One region of the Arthrobacter sp. JZ12 genome, then DNA from elsewhere that is predicted to be linked to it. Evidence: riboswitches for the same ligand, from Rfam matches in the RefSeq annotation. Region 1 holds a riboswitch; the other holds the start of a gene.
The links. Region 1 has a riboswitch for cyclic di-AMP ahead of GC088_RS08770 (C40 family peptidase). Riboswitches for the same ligand answer to the same signal wherever they lie in the genome.

Region 1 (8,031 bases):
GGCTTCCCGAAGAATTGCGATTCGTCGACCAGCGGATTTTCGGCGGACTGTTCGTGACTTCCATGGTCCCCACTGCCGACGGGCGGCCGGGCGGGCTAGGTGAGAATCCGGAACCCGTGGTGCCGGTTGAGGCCGCGCATATCGCCCGGGATCCACTGGATCCGGCGTTTTCGTTCGAGGAGTTCTATCGACGGCTTCGCTCCCGACGTACCGGAATCAAGCGTGCACTTCTCGATCAAAGCCTGATCTCCGGAATCGGGAACATATATGCGGACGAGTCCCTTTGGGCTGCCAGGCTGCACTACGCCCGGCCGACTGAGACGCTCCGCCGCCCGGAAGCGACCCGGCTTGTGGATGCGTGCCGCGATGTTATGGTGCGCGCACTCGAGGCCGGAGGAACCAGCTTCGACTCTCTGTATGTGAACGTCAACGGCGCTTCGGGCTACTTCGCACGATCCCTCAACGCCTATGGACGCGAAAACCAGCCGTGCCTGCGCTGTGCAGAGGATGGACGGGTCTCCCAGATCCGCCGCGACACCTTCATGAACCGGTCGTCCTACACGTGCCCCCGCTGCCAACCACGACCCCGAAATGGCCGTTGGTGAGTGCGCGGACGTGACAAAAGTAAGCACCCTGACTAGATTCGACTTCTGAGTAAGTCGACACGACAGGAGAATGGCAATGAAGAACAAGTTGGTGTTTGCGGCAGGTATGGCAGCGGGCTACGTTCTGGGCGCCCGGGCTGGTCGTGCAAGCTACGAACAGATCAAGGTCAAGGCGAACGAGCTTTGGAACAACCCAAAGGTGCAGGACAAAGTCAGCGGCGCTACCGAGGCCGTCAAGGCAAAGGCTCCCGAGGTGCAGGCGCAGGCAACGGAAGCCCTTAAGAAGGCGCAGTCCGCCATGCACCGAGGCGGCGATAACTCCACCGGTGAAACCGCCCAGGACGAATACAAAATATAGGTCTGACCAGCAGAAACATTCAGGTCTGACTAGCGCGGACGATTCCGGGCCGGGCGCAGGGGCGCCCGGCCCGTGATCGAAATGTGACTTTTCGACGCGAAGAATGTAACGTTATGGACACGCCGGGTTCACCAGCCCGGCTCCCTTCCGGCTGATTGCCTAATCCTGTCGCTGCCGGAGGGTCCGTTCGCTAGACATACCGGCAGGAGCGGGGGAACCAGATAGCGGGCTTCGCAAGAAGTCCTAGGGGTGAAGACGTACCGGCTTGATGCCGCAGACGTCCGGGTGGCTCCCATCCGAATCCGACAGCTAACTCCGCAGGCATTGGGAGAGGCTATTCCTTTGTCTAAGAACCGTCATGTCGCGCGCCACCGTGCAACTCCGCCCAGCAAGCTGAAGCTCGTTTCCAACGCTGTCAGCTCGTCCGCCGGAACCGTTGGCCGTCCCGCAGCCGTCATGGTTGCAGCATCCGGAATCCTTTTCGGAGCAGCGCTGCCCGCCAGCGCAGGCACCACCACCACCGCAGCCGTCCAGGCTGCCGACACCAGCGTCCAGGTAGCAGCACCTGCTGCCCCCGCCCCCGCACCTGCAGCACCCGCTGCCGGTGCACCGACCCACACCGTGAAGCCGGGGGACACTCTGGGCGCCATTGCGGCGAACTACGGTGTCAGCCTGGAAGCAGTTTTCGCTGCTAACGGACTGGGCTGGGACTCCATCATCTACCCCGGCCAGGTAATCAGCCTGTCCGGCAGCGCCGCCGCTGCTCCGGCTCCGGCTGCTGCTCCGGCACCGGCTGCTGCTCCGGCACCGGCCCCTGCTCCGGCGCCCGCCCCTGCTCCGGCACCGGCCCCTGCTCCTGCAGAGACCAGCACCATGGGCATCACCACCGCATCGTCCACCAAGATCACCGTCGCTGACGGCGCATCGAGCGGAATCGGCGGCGCGGTACTGGCTTCGGCCCGTGCGCAGCTCGCGGCCGGTGCAATCCAGGACTGCACCCGGCTGGTGGAGATCGCCATGGCTGCAGCCGGCAAGCCGGTCGGCGACCTTGGTCCGCTGCAGTTCGCCAACTACGGCCAGCGCGTCAGCACTCCGGCACCGGGCGATCTCGTCATCACCGGTGGACACGTTGCTGTCTACGCCGGCGGCGGCCAGGTAATCAGCAGCGGCATGAATGGTGCAAACCTGACCATGCAGCACCCGCTGACTGACCTGCCGGGCGCCTTCTTCGTGCGCCTCTAGGCAGCAGCGAAGGGTTCACGCCGATCCCGCAGCCCAGCTCCAACGTAAAAGGGAGAACCGGTCATCCGGTTCTCCCTTTTGCGTTCCCGCTGAAGAATTGATCAGCGAGTGTTTCCATAGTGCGCCGCAAGCCGCTTGAAGCCCTCATCGAGACCGACCTCCGGGGTCCAATTCAGGAGCTCCCTGGTACGGCGCTGATCGAACCAATGCGCCGTAGAAAGTTGTTCGGCAAGGAACCGCGTCATGGGAGGCTCGCCGTCGGCCGTGGAGCGGCGCCACAGAGTCTCCACAACGCTGCCGGCCGCCCTTCCCAGCCAACCGGGAATGGACCAACGCGGCTCGGGTGCACCTCCGGCAGCGCAGATGCGCGCCAGAAGCTCACCGATGGGTCGGGGTTCCCCGTTGGTGACCACCAGGGCAAGCCCGCGGATGTGTTCGATACGCTCGTACGCGGCTGCAATCGCGGAGGCGGCGTTGTCCACGTATGTTGTATCCACCATTGCAGTCCCGCCGGACAGTAAGGGCAGCCTGCCCGCGTGGGCACGCGCAATCACACGTTCAACCAACTGGGTATCGCCGGGCCCCCAGACAACGTGCGGACGAATCGCTGCCACGGCCATCCGTCCATCGTCAGCCGTGAGGGCAAGCCGCTCGGCCTGCGCCTTGGTGCGGGCATAGGCGCCGCGGGCACCGTGCGGATCTGCCGGCTCTGCACCGGCACCGGCCAGAGATCTGCCGACGTGAGCCACTGATGGCGACGAGACATAAATGAAGCGCTGTGCTCCGGCTGCGCGTGCAGCTTCCAGCAGCGAGGCGGTACCCAGCACATTGACCCGGTGGAACTCGTTCTCCTCGCCGGAGAAGGAAACTTTCGCTGCCAGATGGATGATGCCGTCAACGCCTGCCACTGCCTGTTCAACCGCCGCAGGATCGGTGAGGTCGCCGAAGACATCCTGCGCGCCCGCGACCCTGGAGCCCCGCCGCTGGAAAGTGCGCACCGAGTAACTCCGGCCGACCATCAGCGCTGCCACAGCTCCGCCCAGCATCCCGCTGGCTCCGGTCACCAGAACCTTCACGGCCGGCCGCCCCGTTGCCCGGACAGGCGTCGCCCAGCCCACTGCGCGACCCTCGCGCGATCGATCTTCGCATTGTGCCGAATGTCGGTAGGCAGTTCCGGAAGCGTGAGGACCGCAGCCAGGTCCACTCCCATGGTGCGGGCTGCTGCGCGGACTTCCAGCGTGATTCCGGTCGGCGCGAGCCCCGCAGCCGCCTTTCCTCCTTCGGGTACGACGACGGCGACCACCGCCTGAGTGCCGTGCGGGCCGACACCGACAACGGCGGCCTGGCGCACGGACCGAAGTTGCTCGATCGCCTGCTCCGGCCCAACCGGCGTCACAATGCCCGAGGCCGCGGTGATCACATGGGCCAGCCGGCCCTCCACCCAAAGCCGGCCCTCCGCATCCAAGTGACCGACGTCACCGGTGCGGTGCCAGCCGGCCGTGCGGGAGGACTCGCGTTCGGTCAACCACAACCGGTGGTAACGATCCTTGACATGCGCGGCCTGTACGAGGATTTCGCCCGTGACACCCGCCGTCGTAACCGGATCTCCGACGGCCGCGCCGGAAACGTCGAGCGGGCTGATGGTCAGTTCTGCCCCCGGCACCGGCTTGCCGACGCAGACACCGTTTCCCGCACCGTGTGTGCGCCCGGCCGTCGCCTCAAGAATTCCGGCCAGATCGATGTCCGTGATGGGCAGCGCCTCCGTCATGCCATAGGGCGTGTGGAGAGAAGCGGACGGGACCAGCGACTGCAGTTCATCAAGAAGAGCCACGGGAATGGGCGCACCGGCTGACAGAACAACTTCCACCCTTGCGAGCGCAGACTTGCCTTCTGCGCTTAGTGCGTCCGCTGTGGCCAGCACGTTACGCAGTGCAGCCGGTGACGCGAAGATTACCCCCGCCTCGATCGCGGCGGCGGCGTCGGACAGCGCCTGGGCGGTGAGAGTGCGGGGAGCCGTAACGTCCATATCCGGTGTGACCGAGGACGCGCCCAGCGCAGGTCCCAGGAGCGCGAACGGTGCGAATCCAGCCACCAGTGCGCTTCCGGGTGAAAGATTGAGCGTAGCGGCGAGAACGTCCCTCATCGCCGAGAGTTGGCGGTGGGTATACACAACCCCCTTCGCCGGCCCGGTGGAGCCCGAGGTGAAGAGAATCGCGGCGTCTGCATCCGGGGCGGGTTCCGGACCGTTGACGGGGATCGAGTGGGACAGGAGGTCCTGCAGGCTGTGCCTCACACCCAGTAGCCGTGCCCGCGTAGGCGACAGTGCGCCAGCGCTGATGCGTACACCGGGCCAGCCGAAGGCCCTGGCAGCGACCAGCGCACGGTCGATACCCACGAAGAATTCAGGGACCGTTCCGCGCACTGCACGGCTGAGTCCCTTCGCGCCCAATCCGGCATCGGCCACGACAATCACGGCCCCCAACCTGAGGCACGCGTAGATCAGGACGGTCAGGTCGACGCCCGGCGGAACCATGAGGCTGACGCGGCTACCGGCCCGCACACCGATACCCTGCAGCGCCCCCGCAAGTTTCCGGACGCGCTCATCAAACTCCCACCAGGAAAGGGAATGGGCCACGCTGCCGGTGGAGTCCATGTCTGCGATGGCTAGGGAGTCAGCTGACGCACCCGCACAAAGTTCCTCGACGTTCTGCCAGAGTGGAGTGAACGGCTCGCGTGCTGCGCGCACAGCGGTGTTGTCGTCGTTCCCGTCCTGCCCATCCAGCCAGGTGAACACGGGCGCGGCGATATCGCGGTCCTCGGCGACAAGGTGGCTAGCCCCTTCGAAGCGGTGCACGTCTGCCTGGGGGAGCCGGCGGGTGAGGTCTTCCAGATAGGTGTCCGAGAAGATCGGGTCACCCGGGCCCCACAGCATGAGGACAGGGACGTCCAGGCCGCGGATGCCCTCGGCGATGTCCCGAAGCTCCGGGTAGCTCGGATGGCTTGGATCCGCCGGAATGTCAGCGACGAACTGTTCAATGCCCAGACGGTCCGATGCCGTGCGGTAAGGCGCGCGGTAGGCTGCCCGGACATCCGGGGCAAGCCTCGGCCGGGCGAGCGCGAGGGTGGTTTCGAGGAACGCGGGCGTGCCGGATGTGCCGACGCGGTGGAGCGCGCCGCTTAGCGCAAGGCGCAGGGGAGCAGGTATGGGGAAGTCAGGGTCCTGGTGGATCGCCGTGTTGGTGAGAACCACGGCGGCGAGGTCCTTCCGGTTGCGGTGCGCGAACCCGAGGCTGACAACTCCTCCCCAGTCGTGCCCTACGGTCACCAGAGGCCCGCTCAGTTCCAGTGCCTTGGCAAAATCCTCCAGGTCCCGCACGCGATCAGAAAGCCGGCGCCGCCGCCCGGTGCGCTCCGAGTAGCCCATCTCCAGCTGATCAACTGCGACTACCCGCCAGCCCTGCCGGGCTCCTTCCGCGAGCAGGGACCGCCACAGGTAGGACCAGGTGGGGTTCCCGTGAACGCACAGCAGGGTGCCGCGGACCTGGCCAACGACGGATGCGGCGTTGTCCAGGAAATGCCAGCGGTTGACGGTTCCCTCGGGATCAACCGGAGCCGTCGAGGGCACGTTGAGGTACGTCGACCACGTAGGGTCAACGCCGGGTAGTTCTACCACGCAATCTCCAGCATGGCGGTGTTTAGTCCGGATCCGACGCCCATGCAGAGTACGCGGTCGCCTGCGTTGAGAGTTTGCGCTTCGGCTGCGAGCGTCATGGGCAGCGACGCCGGCCCAACGTTGCCCCAGCGCGGGAAAGTTTGCGGGACCCTGGCGGGATCCAGGTTGATGGCCTCGACAATCGCCTTGGTGTGCGTGGTGCTTACCTGATGGGTGATGTAGCGGTCCATCCCTGCCCAGTGCCAATCCGCCCGGGCCTCATTCCAGGCGTCCACCACCAGTTCGAGGCCGCCGTCCAGAAGCCCCTGGGCGTTGGTGTACATGCCGTCGATGCCGCCCACGCAGAGCTCATGGTGCTCGGTGCCGGCACGGGCTACGCCGCCAAGCAGGCGGTGGGAACCCGGATGCAGGTCAGCGGGGCCGAGGATGGCAGCAGCTGCCCCTGATCCGAGGGTGAGGGTGGCGAACTCCTGCATGAAGCTTTCCCGGGTGGCGTCGGGTTGGTTCAGCCGCCGGAGTGTGGCCTCCTGGGTGGCCTGGGCGTCCTCCCCGTTCACCACCATTGCGTACTGGATCTGCCCGGCCTCGATCATGTTGGCTGCAAGGGTCATGCCGTTCACGAACCCCAGGCAGGCGTTCGCCACGTCAAAATTCATCGCCGAGGATGGCAGGCCCAGACCGTTGTGAATTTTGACTGCAACGGAGGGCTCAAGGTTGGTGCGTGAGACAGAAGTATTGATGAGCAGACCGATTTGGGAGGCTTCGATGCCCGCCGACGCCAGTGCCTTGGCTCCCGCCTCGATGGCCCCGTCTTCGAACCCTGTTCCGGGAGCCCACCAACGCCGCTCGTTGATGCCGGCAACCCGGTGCAGGAGGCCGGTGGATAGCCTCAACCGCTTCAACGCTGGAGCGAGGATCCGGTCGAACTCCGAGGACGTGACGATCACCGGTGCCTCAACACTTTCCACGCCGAGGAGTGCGGTGTTGTGGTGTCGGAAGTTGGAATTACCGGTCAAATTTCCTGCCTCGTCGTCTGCGGTTGTGTCCGCGGTCCAGCTGTCCGCTACACCGGAATCGGAAGCGCCGAGCCCGAGGTGATAACCAGTCTGCGGTTGATCAGCATACTGCGGTTGCCAACGATCCTGAGGAAAGCCTAGTTCCTCCCGCTGATTACGGCACCTTGGCCGGTCGCACCGGCCGCCGCCAATGCCGTGGAAATCCCTGTCAACGCAGTAGATTGGAGGGACAACAATCCCGGCTGGAGAATCCAAAACCCGTGCACCTGAAAAGTCTGACCGTTCGAGGCTTCAAGTCATTCGCCTCTGCAACGACCTTCGACTTTGAACCCGGCGTAACCGCCGTCGTGGGCCCGAATGGTTCCGGCAAATCCAATGTGGTGGACGCACTGGCCTGGGTGATGGGCGAGCAGGGTGCAAAGACCCTGCGCGGCGGCAAGATGGAAGACGTCATCTTCGCCGGTACTTCCGGCCGGCCGCCGCTAGGCAGGGCACACGTCTCGCTCACTATCGACAACACCGACGGTGCCCTGCCCATTGAGTACTCGGAAGTCACCATCTCGCGCACCCTGTTTCGTGCGGGGGGTTCGGAGTATGCGATCAACGGCAGCAACTGCCGCCTCTTGGACATACAGGAACTGCTCTCCGATTCCGGTCTGGGCCGCGAGATGCATGTCATCGTCGGCCAGGGGCAGCTCGACCGGGTGCTGCATGCAACACCCGAGGACCGGCGCGGGTTCATCGAGGAGGCGGCGGGAATCCTCAAGCACCGCCGACGCAAGGAAAAGACCGTCCGCAAGCTCGAAGCGATGCAGGCGAATCTGACCCGTTTGACGGACCTGACGGGAGAGATCCGACGCCAGTTGACGCCGTTGGGCAAGCAGGCCGAGATTGCCCGCAGGGCGCAACAGGTCCAGTTCGAGGTCCGTGATGCGCGAGCTCGTCTCCTCGCGGACGACCTCGTCCAGCTGATGTCCTCATTTGAACAGGAGGCTGCCGACGAAGCCGCCCTCAAACAGCGGCGCGGCGAGGTCGAGAGGCTTCTTGAAGCGGGCCGCGCCCGGCAGGCTGAACTCGAGCGTCTGGCTGCTGAGGCCACGCCGCGCGTCAACGCCGCACGCGATACCTGGTACCGCC
Region 2 (8,031 bases), 1.4 Mb from region 1:
GCAGCGCCGAGCTCGGTGAGGGCCCCGGAACCCAACAGTCCCAGATGTCCCATCTCGGTAAGGATCCCCGGGACCAGTCGGGAGAAGCGGCGGCGCAGCCTCGGTCGTTCCCAGCACAGGCGTTCGAGCACGGGGGGAACGTCGAGGACGGCGGCGCGGCCGTCGTCGTACCCCACGGCCGACCCGGCCTCCGACCCGGCCGTGGTCAGGGCGAGTGCCGCGGCGAGGGTGCGACGGCGGACCGCCGGCGCGTCAGTTCGGGTCGCCTCCGACGACAGCGCGTTAATGGTGCTGCCGGTGCGGAGCTGACCGCCCACCAGGGCGGGAGCGCGTTCGGCATCAAGCCAGGCGTGCACCAGGCGGAGCCATTGTTCGTCGCGTTCGTGAGTGGGCCAGGCGGCGTCGGCAGCCATCCAGCGGGAACTGTCGGGATCCAGCACGATCAGCCGGGCAAGCGCTACCAGCTCCAGGAGCCAGACGACCTGTTCCCGCTCAACGCGGAGTTCATCGGCGAGGCGCCGCACCTCGCGCACCCCCACTCCGCCGGTCCGCAGCGTGGTGACCGGCCCGGCGGCGATCACGGTCAGGAGTTCCGTAACCAGCCGGAGCGTCTCAGCAAGCGCACCGTAGGCTGCGTTGTCCCGCAGGGTTGTGCGGACGCCGTCCAACTGCGGAGCGGGGGGAGTGACGGGCAGCGACCGGACCACCACGTTCCCGCGGGCGGCGCGACCAACTTCCCGCGGAAGCTCCACGTGATTGGCGTCCAGGCGGATCAGCAGGCCGCGTTCGAGCAGCCAGGAGATGGGCGTCGAGGCTCCTGAGGAAGCGACGGGGGCGGACCCGACGGGCGAACCCGCAAGCTTGTGCAGCAGGGCCAGTGCCTTCTCCGGTGCTGATTCGGCGACTGCAGGCCACAGATCCTCCAGCTGATCGGTCAGTACCTGTGCGGCTTCTGCTGCTGACGCCGTTTCCGGGATGGGGAGGCCGGAGGCCCGCAGGACCTCGAGTCCGGTCAGGAGGCGCTCCCCGTAATCGGGGTACTGCCGGGCCAAAGCCGTGAGCGGTCGCCCCAGGCCCGCCGGATATGGGCCGAGCGCATCAGCCACCGCCTCGAGCGGGAAATACGAGCGGCGGCTCCTCACCAACGGCCCGCTCCGGAGCAGGGCCAGCGCGTGCAACTCCTCGAGGTACGGTTCGATTGCGGCGGCAGTGGCCTGCGCGATGTCCTTCTTGAGAGTGGTTGCGGTGCTTCCGTCCGGCGCGTCCGGATCGGTGGCAACAACCACCGTTTCAAGAACCATCAACTGCGGGGCGGTGAGGGATTCCAAAGCCCGCTGGACACTCACCCGGGTGGAGGCGCGGGCGGCCAGGGCCGCGAAGTCAGGCACCGGAGGAAGCACAAGGTCAGGGCGCGCGGCTAGCAGCCTCCTGAGCTCGGCGTCGCTCCGGGAGGCCAGATCCTCGGCTAGGGCGCGGATAGCTGACACCGAATTAACGTTACTCGCACGCCCCTCTGGGCGCTGGTGGAAGGGTGGTTGCGCTTGCGCCGGTCAGCTGCGCCGGTAGCCGTGCCGGTCAGTAGCGCCGGTCAGTTCCGTCCTCGAAGGATCACACTGAGCACCACGTTAAGGAGCATCAGGAGGAAGCCCAGCGGTAGGAAGAAGTAGGCAGCCGTAACAAATCCAGGCCACGGTTCAGCACCCATCCAAGCGGACACAAGCACCGCCAACAGGGACAGCAGGCCCACCACCGCAAGCACGACGGCGGCAATCAACAGCACTTGTCGGAGCCGTTGGGCCTGCACCTGGCCAGGCGCCGGAGCATGGGTGTTCTCGCCGTCGGGAAGGGGATGGGGAAGCTGCGTCATGATGCTTCTAGCGTACAAGCACGCTGCCGGAGCCATCGGCGCCCGGTTCGCGGGTATCCTATTAGGGCAGACTTTTCCCTGTGCGCAGCATTTCAAGTCAGGTTCATGATTGGCCGTCGGTTCGCTGGCCAATCATGGCCGGTGCGGTATGGCCCGCGCGCGCACTCGCAGTTTCGAGAACGAGGTAATTACGTGCCTATCGGCAAGGTCAAGTGGTTCGACTCTGAGAAGGGCTTCGGCTTTCTGGCGACGGATGACGGCAAGGAAGTATTCCTGCATGCCTCCGCACTGCCGGCCGGAGTAACCGAGGTGAAGGTGGGCACCCGGCTGGAGTTCGGCGTCGCCGACGGCCGCAAGGGCCTGCAGGCGCTCTCGGCCCGTATTCTCGACGCGCAGCCTTCGGTTGTGAAAGCTACGCGGAAGAAGGCCGAAGACATGGCGGTCATTACCGAAGACCTCATCCGTCTCCTGGACGACGTATCGAACGGCCTGCGACGCGGGCGTTACCCCGACAAGGCGCACTCGGCCAAGGTTGCAGCAGTGCTGCGCGCCGTCGCGGACGACCTGGACGTCTAGTCCATGTCGGAATCCCCGGCAACCGAATCCCCGGCACCCGAATCCCCGGTAACCGAATCCCCGGCGACTGAGTCGCCGGCAACGGACGTGCAGGCAGCTGAATCATCCGCCGTGGAGATGATCGCTGCCCAGGTACCGGACGCGTCCGCGGTTGCCCTCGTGCGCCGTCGGGCACCCCGCAAGCCCTCAAAGCCCGACGCGGTCCTTGCGGCGGCTGTCGACGTCGCCCGCAAGGGCGTGCTGGAGATTGCCCGGGAGGCGGAGGTGGGAGACCACCTGGGTGCTGTTCCGGAAGCTGACCGCCTGGTGACCCATCGTTTCGCCGCGAGTGTGCCTGGTTATGCAGGGTGGCAGTGGTTCGCAACTCTCGCGAGGGTTCCTCGCGGGAAGGAAGCCACGGTGTGCGAGGTTGGGCTTCTGCCCTCCGCCGACTCCCTGCTTGCCCCCGACTGGGTTCCGTGGGCGGAGCGCGTGCGCCCTGAAGACACCGTGCAGGAAGACGCAGCTACCGAAGGTCCCACACAGGTGGATGCAGCTCGCGAGGATTCCTCTGAGCAGGACATTGCTCGCGACTACCCGGCTGAGGAGGGGAGTGACGTGGTTGACGCGGCGCCTTCTCCTGGGCTGGAAGAAGGAGGGACCGACGTCGTCAATAGCAGCGGTGACTCGGTCGACGAAGGTTTCACAAGCACTTCCGGAGGCGACTCCCCGGTTGCCTGATGTGTGGCGTAGTGCAGGAAGGATGGCGGCCTGATGGGCATGTTCCGCTCCCTGCACGTCCACAACTATCGGCTCTGGTTCATCGGGGCACTTATCTCCAACATCGGCACCTGGATGCAGCGAACTGCCCAGGACTGGCTGGTCTACGACATCCTCACGGACCAGAACGCCGCGGCCATGGGCGTTGTGATGGCGCTGCAGCTCGGGCCCCAGCTGTTCATTGCTCCGTTGGCGGGGCTGATTGCTGATTCCGTCGATCGCCGGAGGCTGCTGATCGCGACGCAGTCCGTGATGGCTGCCCTCGGCCTTGGGCTGGGGCTCCTGGTGGTGTTCGGGCTGGCCGAACTCTGGCATGTGTACGCCTTTGCGCTGGCGCTGGGGGTGGTGTCAGCGATCGATGCGCCGGCGCGCCAGGCGTTCGCCTCCGAACTGGTCCGGGACGAATTCCTGCCGAACGCGGTGGCGCTCAACAGCGCCTCCTTCAACGGAGCGCGCATGATCGGTCCGGCGGTGGCCGGCCTCCTGACAGCGGCAGTGGGTCCGGGCTGGGTGTTCCTGATCAACGCCGTGACCTTCGGGGCCATGATCTCCGTCCTTGGCGTCCTGAGGCGTAGTGAACTGCGCATTCTTGAGCGCTCCGCTCCCGGGCGTGGACGCATCCGGGCCGGCTTCAGCTACGTGCGCGGCCGACCGGACCTCATGATGGTGATGTTCGCCGTCTTCGTCGTGGGGACATTCGGCCTTAATTTTGCGGTGTATATCGCGGCGATGGCCCGTACCGAATTCAACACCGGGGCCGGCATTTTCGGCACCCTGTCCTCCATCATGGCTGTCGGCTCCGTTACCGGCGCGCTCCTCTCGGCCCGCCGGGAACGGCCCCGCCTGAGATTCGTGTTCGGTGCCGCCGGCGCCTTCGGAGCGGTCTGTATCCTGGCGGCGCTGGCGCCGTCCGTCTGGCTTTTCGGCCTGGCCCTGGTGCCGGTGGGGCTGTTCGCCCTGACCCTCATGACCAGCGCTAATGCTTACGTCCAGACCACGACCGCGCAAGAGATGCGAGGTAGGGTCATGGCCCTCTACTTCGCCATCTTCCTCGGCGGCACTCCGATCGGGGCGCCGATCGTCGGCTGGGTGACCAACGCGTATGGGCCGCGGTGGGGCCTGGCCGTCGCAGCGGCGTCGGGCCTTGTTGCCGCCGTCGCCGGACTGGCCTGGATCTGGCGGTCGCACCACGTGACCTTGAGGCTCGAGCGTTCCGCGCCGCGGCGGCTCAGGCTGACCCTGGCAGCCACGGCGCGGGATGTCTCACAGAGGAACAGCTAGCAGAGGAACGGCTAGGAGCGCTCCACCACGTAGTCGATGCACTGCAGCAGAGCCGAGACATCCTCGGGCTCGATGGCCACGAACGTGGCGATGCGCAGCTGGTTGCGCCCCAGCTTCCGGTAGGGCTCGACGTCGACAATGCCGTTAGCCCGGAGCGTCTTGGCAACTGCTGCGGCGTCGACGCTCTCATCGAAGTCGATCGTGGCGATGACATTGGAGCGGTCGGCGGCGTCCTTGACAAAGGGAGTAGCGACGGCGGATCCCTCGGCCCAGCTGTAGACGCGTCCGGCGGAATCGGCCGTACGCTCTGCTGCGAACTGCAGGCCGCCGTTGCTGTTCAGCCACTCGATCTGGGCGTTCAGGGTGACCAGTGTTGCAAGTGCGGGGGTGTTGTACGTCTGGTTAAGGCGCGAATTGTCGATCGCAGTCTGCAGGTCGAGGAAGTCCGGGATCCAGCGCTTGGAGGCCTTGACCGCGGCAGCGCGCTCGAGCGCTGCCGGAGAGAACAAGCCAAGCCATAGTCCGCCGTCGGAAGCGAAGTTCTTCTGGGGTGCGAAGTAATAGATGTCAGCTTGGGAGACATCGACATGGAGCCCGCCGGCAGCAGAGGTGGCGTCGATGGCTACGAGGGCGCCGTCGTCGGCTCCCGCCACCCGCTCAACGGGGGCGGCGACGCCGGTTGAGGTCTCATTCTGGGGCCAGGCGTAGAAGTCGACGCCCGACTCGGCCGTGGCGACCGGACGGGTGCCGGGCTCCGACTTGATAACCGTTGACTCACCGAGGAATGGAGCCTTCGAGGTCGCCGCCGCAAATTTGGAACCGAATTCCCCGAAAGAAAGGTGCTGCGCGCGCTCCTGGACCAGGCCGAACGAGGCCACATCCCAGAAAGCGGTGGAGCCGCCCACGCCCAGGACAACCTCGTAGCCTTCGGGAGGCTGGAAGAAGTCGAGCAGACCCGACCGTACCGACCCGACGAGGTTCTTGACCGGAGCCTGGCGGTGGGAAGTGCCCAAAAGTGCGCTGCCGGCCTGGGTCAGCGCCTCCAGCTGCTCTGCCCGGACCTTCGACGGGCCGGCGCCGAACCGTCCATCTTTGGGAAGCAGGTCGGTGGGAATGCGAATGTCGGTCGAAGTGCTCATCAATACTCCAGGACGGTGTACGGCGGTGGGTTCGAAAACCATTCTGCCCCAGCGCGCTGGGTAGGCGTCGCATTGTGACCGGTGCACAACCAGCAGGCAATCCCTCTGCCCGGTGCTACTGCCGGGATGGGTTAACCTTGTGGGGCGTAGGGATGACGACGACGGCCCACCCTTATAGCAGGCGGCCGCCGCACCGACGCTCAACCCGCACCAGTGCCAAGGAGCTGAACCCCGCATGACGGACCTCATCGATACAACCGAGATGTATCTGCGGACCATCCTTGAACTGGAAGAGGAGAACATCGTCGCGCTGCGGGCGCGCATCGCGGAGCGGCTTCGGCACTCAGGGCCCACCGTCTCCCAGACCGTTGGGCGGATGGAACGGGACGGTCTCGTTGTGGTCACGGGGGACCGGCACCTGGAGCTTACGGAGCTCGGCCGGCGGCGGGCCGTCGAAGTGATGCGCAAGCATCGCCTGGCCGAGCGGCTCCTGTCTGACGTAATCGGCCTCGATTGGGCCTACGTGCACGACGAAGCATGCCGCTGGGAACACGTGATGAGTGAGCGGGTCGAGAGGCGCCTGTACGAACTGCTGGGGCAGCCCACCCAGTCTCCGTACGGCAATCCAATCCCTGGACTGGAAGCAATCGGCGGTACGCCGCCCGAGGATTCTGCGCCGGGCACCAGCACCCTCACCGAAGCCATGCAGGCCTACTCTCCAGAGTCAACGGTCACGCTGGTGCGGCTGGCTGAACCCATTCAGGTGGATCCCGAGCTGCTGACCCAGCTGGATGAAGGGGGACTGCGTCCCGGTGCCACGCTGGCCCTGCAGGCGGTTGGTGACTACGTCTCGGTGCGCGTTCCGGGCGTGGAAGGTGCGCTTGAGTTGCCGCCCGAGGTGGCATCCCACGTCTTTGTGGCAGTTCAACATTCCGCGTAAATGTCTGCCTGCCCTGCAGATTGGACGCAGGATATCCACAGCAGGGTTACGAAATGATTACTTTTGAGCGGATCCGGTTATAGTTGAACACTGGCGCTGATACTTCAGCGTTACCTGGTTCGCACGCCTAACCCTGTCAGCGAGCCCAGTGTTGAACAGTATGGACAGGGGCGGAGGACCCACAACCGGTCATGGCCAGCCATGACCTTGGGGTGAAGTTCGGGAGCAGCCATCGCGCGGGTTCCGAACCGAGTTTTCTCATACTCGAATCCGACAGCTAACTTCGCAGGCATGAAATGAGAGAGGGTCTCTTTGTCTAGTACTGTTTCGGGGCGCCGCCGTGCCGACACCCCGGTCGCTGAAGTGCGGCCACGCGACGCCCACAGGCGGGAGCGGGCCCAGCGGCTTGCACAGTCTGTTGCGCTTCAAGCGCAGCCTTCGCCTTCCCCGGCTGTCACCATTCCGGCACCGCCGGCAGCAGCGCCCACTGCAGCTTGTGCTGCAGTTGCTCCGCCTGCTGTAGTCGCGCCTCCTGCGGCTGCTGCCGCGCCTGCGCCCGTTGCCGCTGCGATCCCGGTGTCCCGGCGTGCTGCCCGCGACGGCGCTACGACCGTTGCCTCATCGGTCCGCCCTCGGGATGGGCAGCGCAGCGAACGACGCCGTCGGGCCGCCATCGCGCGGAACGACCATTCCTTCACCGGCCTGAGTCAGAAAGTGGCGATTGCCGCCGCCGCATCAGGCATGGTGTTGACGGTGGCATTGCCCACGACGGCCGCTGTGGTCCCGTCGCAGGCTCAGGCGGTAGCTGCGCCCGTCGAAGCCGAGCAGGAAGTCCTTCAGCCGGTTCAGGCTGCTGAGGGCGCCGATATCTCGTTCGATCGCGCTGCCCTGCACGGCCGGTTCGATCCGGACGCCAAGCTTGCCGATATCGTCTCCGCTTCCGGCGGCAAGGTGGTCACGGCAGAGTCAAAGGGCTCGCTTGCCGCGCCGTTGGACAAGGTGGTCATGACTTCACCCTTCGGGAACCGTGTAAGCCCGATTACCGGTGCCGGTGAGATGCACACCGGTCAGGACATGAGCGAGGCCTGCGGAACCGCTGTGAAGGCAGCGGCGGCCGGTACGGTTACCTTCGTCGGCTGGCACCCCTACGGTGGCGGCAACCGGGTAGTTGTGAAGCACGCAAACGGCCTCGAGACCACCTACAACCACCTCGCGTCCATTGACGTGGCTGAAGGCCAGGTTGTGGAGCGCGGAGAGGCTATCGCCAGGGTCGGATCTACCGGTGCATCCACTGGCTGCCACCTACATTTCGAGGTCCTGGTTGACGGCAAGAACGTCGATCCGCTCGCTTGGCTGTGACCGTTCACAGCTTGTTCGTAACCATGAACACACCGTTCCGTGACCGGAATGTGACATTGCAAAAAAACTGATGTACCGTACAACTCGTGCCAAATCGCAGGGGGTTTGGC

Region 2: another riboswitch for cyclic di-AMP. It lies ahead of GC088_RS02385 (M23 family metallopeptidase); the one in region 1 lies ahead of GC088_RS08770 (C40 family peptidase).

The regions. Positions count from the first base shown of each region.
Region 1 is NZ_CP045246.1:1,887,324-1,895,354, reverse strand. Features, by position in the region: gene mutM (bifunctional DNA-formamidopyrimidine glycosylase/DNA-(apurinic or apyrimidinic site) lyase) at 1-605, shown strand, start outside; gene GC088_RS08775 (YtxH domain-containing protein) at 682-963, shown strand; cyclic di-AMP (ydaO/yuaA leader) riboswitch at 1,110-1,301, shown strand; gene GC088_RS08770 (C40 family peptidase) at 1,306-2,205, shown strand; gene GC088_RS08765 (NAD-dependent epimerase/dehydratase family protein) at 2,307-3,281, opposite strand; gene GC088_RS08760 (alpha/beta fold hydrolase) at 3,278-5,878, opposite strand; gene GC088_RS08755 (3-oxoacyl-ACP synthase III) at 5,872-6,894, opposite strand; gene smc (chromosome segregation protein SMC) at 7,155-8,031, shown strand, end outside.
Region 2 is NZ_CP045246.1:481,097-489,127, forward strand. Features, by position in the region: gene GC088_RS02350 (helicase-associated domain-containing protein) at 1-1,487, opposite strand, end outside; gene GC088_RS02355 (hypothetical protein) at 1,589-1,867, opposite strand; gene GC088_RS02360 (cold-shock protein) at 2,060-2,443, shown strand; gene GC088_RS02365 (DUF3027 domain-containing protein) at 2,447-3,163, shown strand; gene GC088_RS02370 (MFS transporter) at 3,197-4,483, shown strand; gene serC (phosphoserine transaminase) at 4,495-5,622, opposite strand; gene GC088_RS02380 (iron-dependent transcriptional repressor DtxR) at 5,858-6,562, shown strand; cyclic di-AMP (ydaO/yuaA leader) riboswitch at 6,677-6,870, shown strand; gene GC088_RS02385 (M23 family metallopeptidase) at 6,875-7,921, shown strand.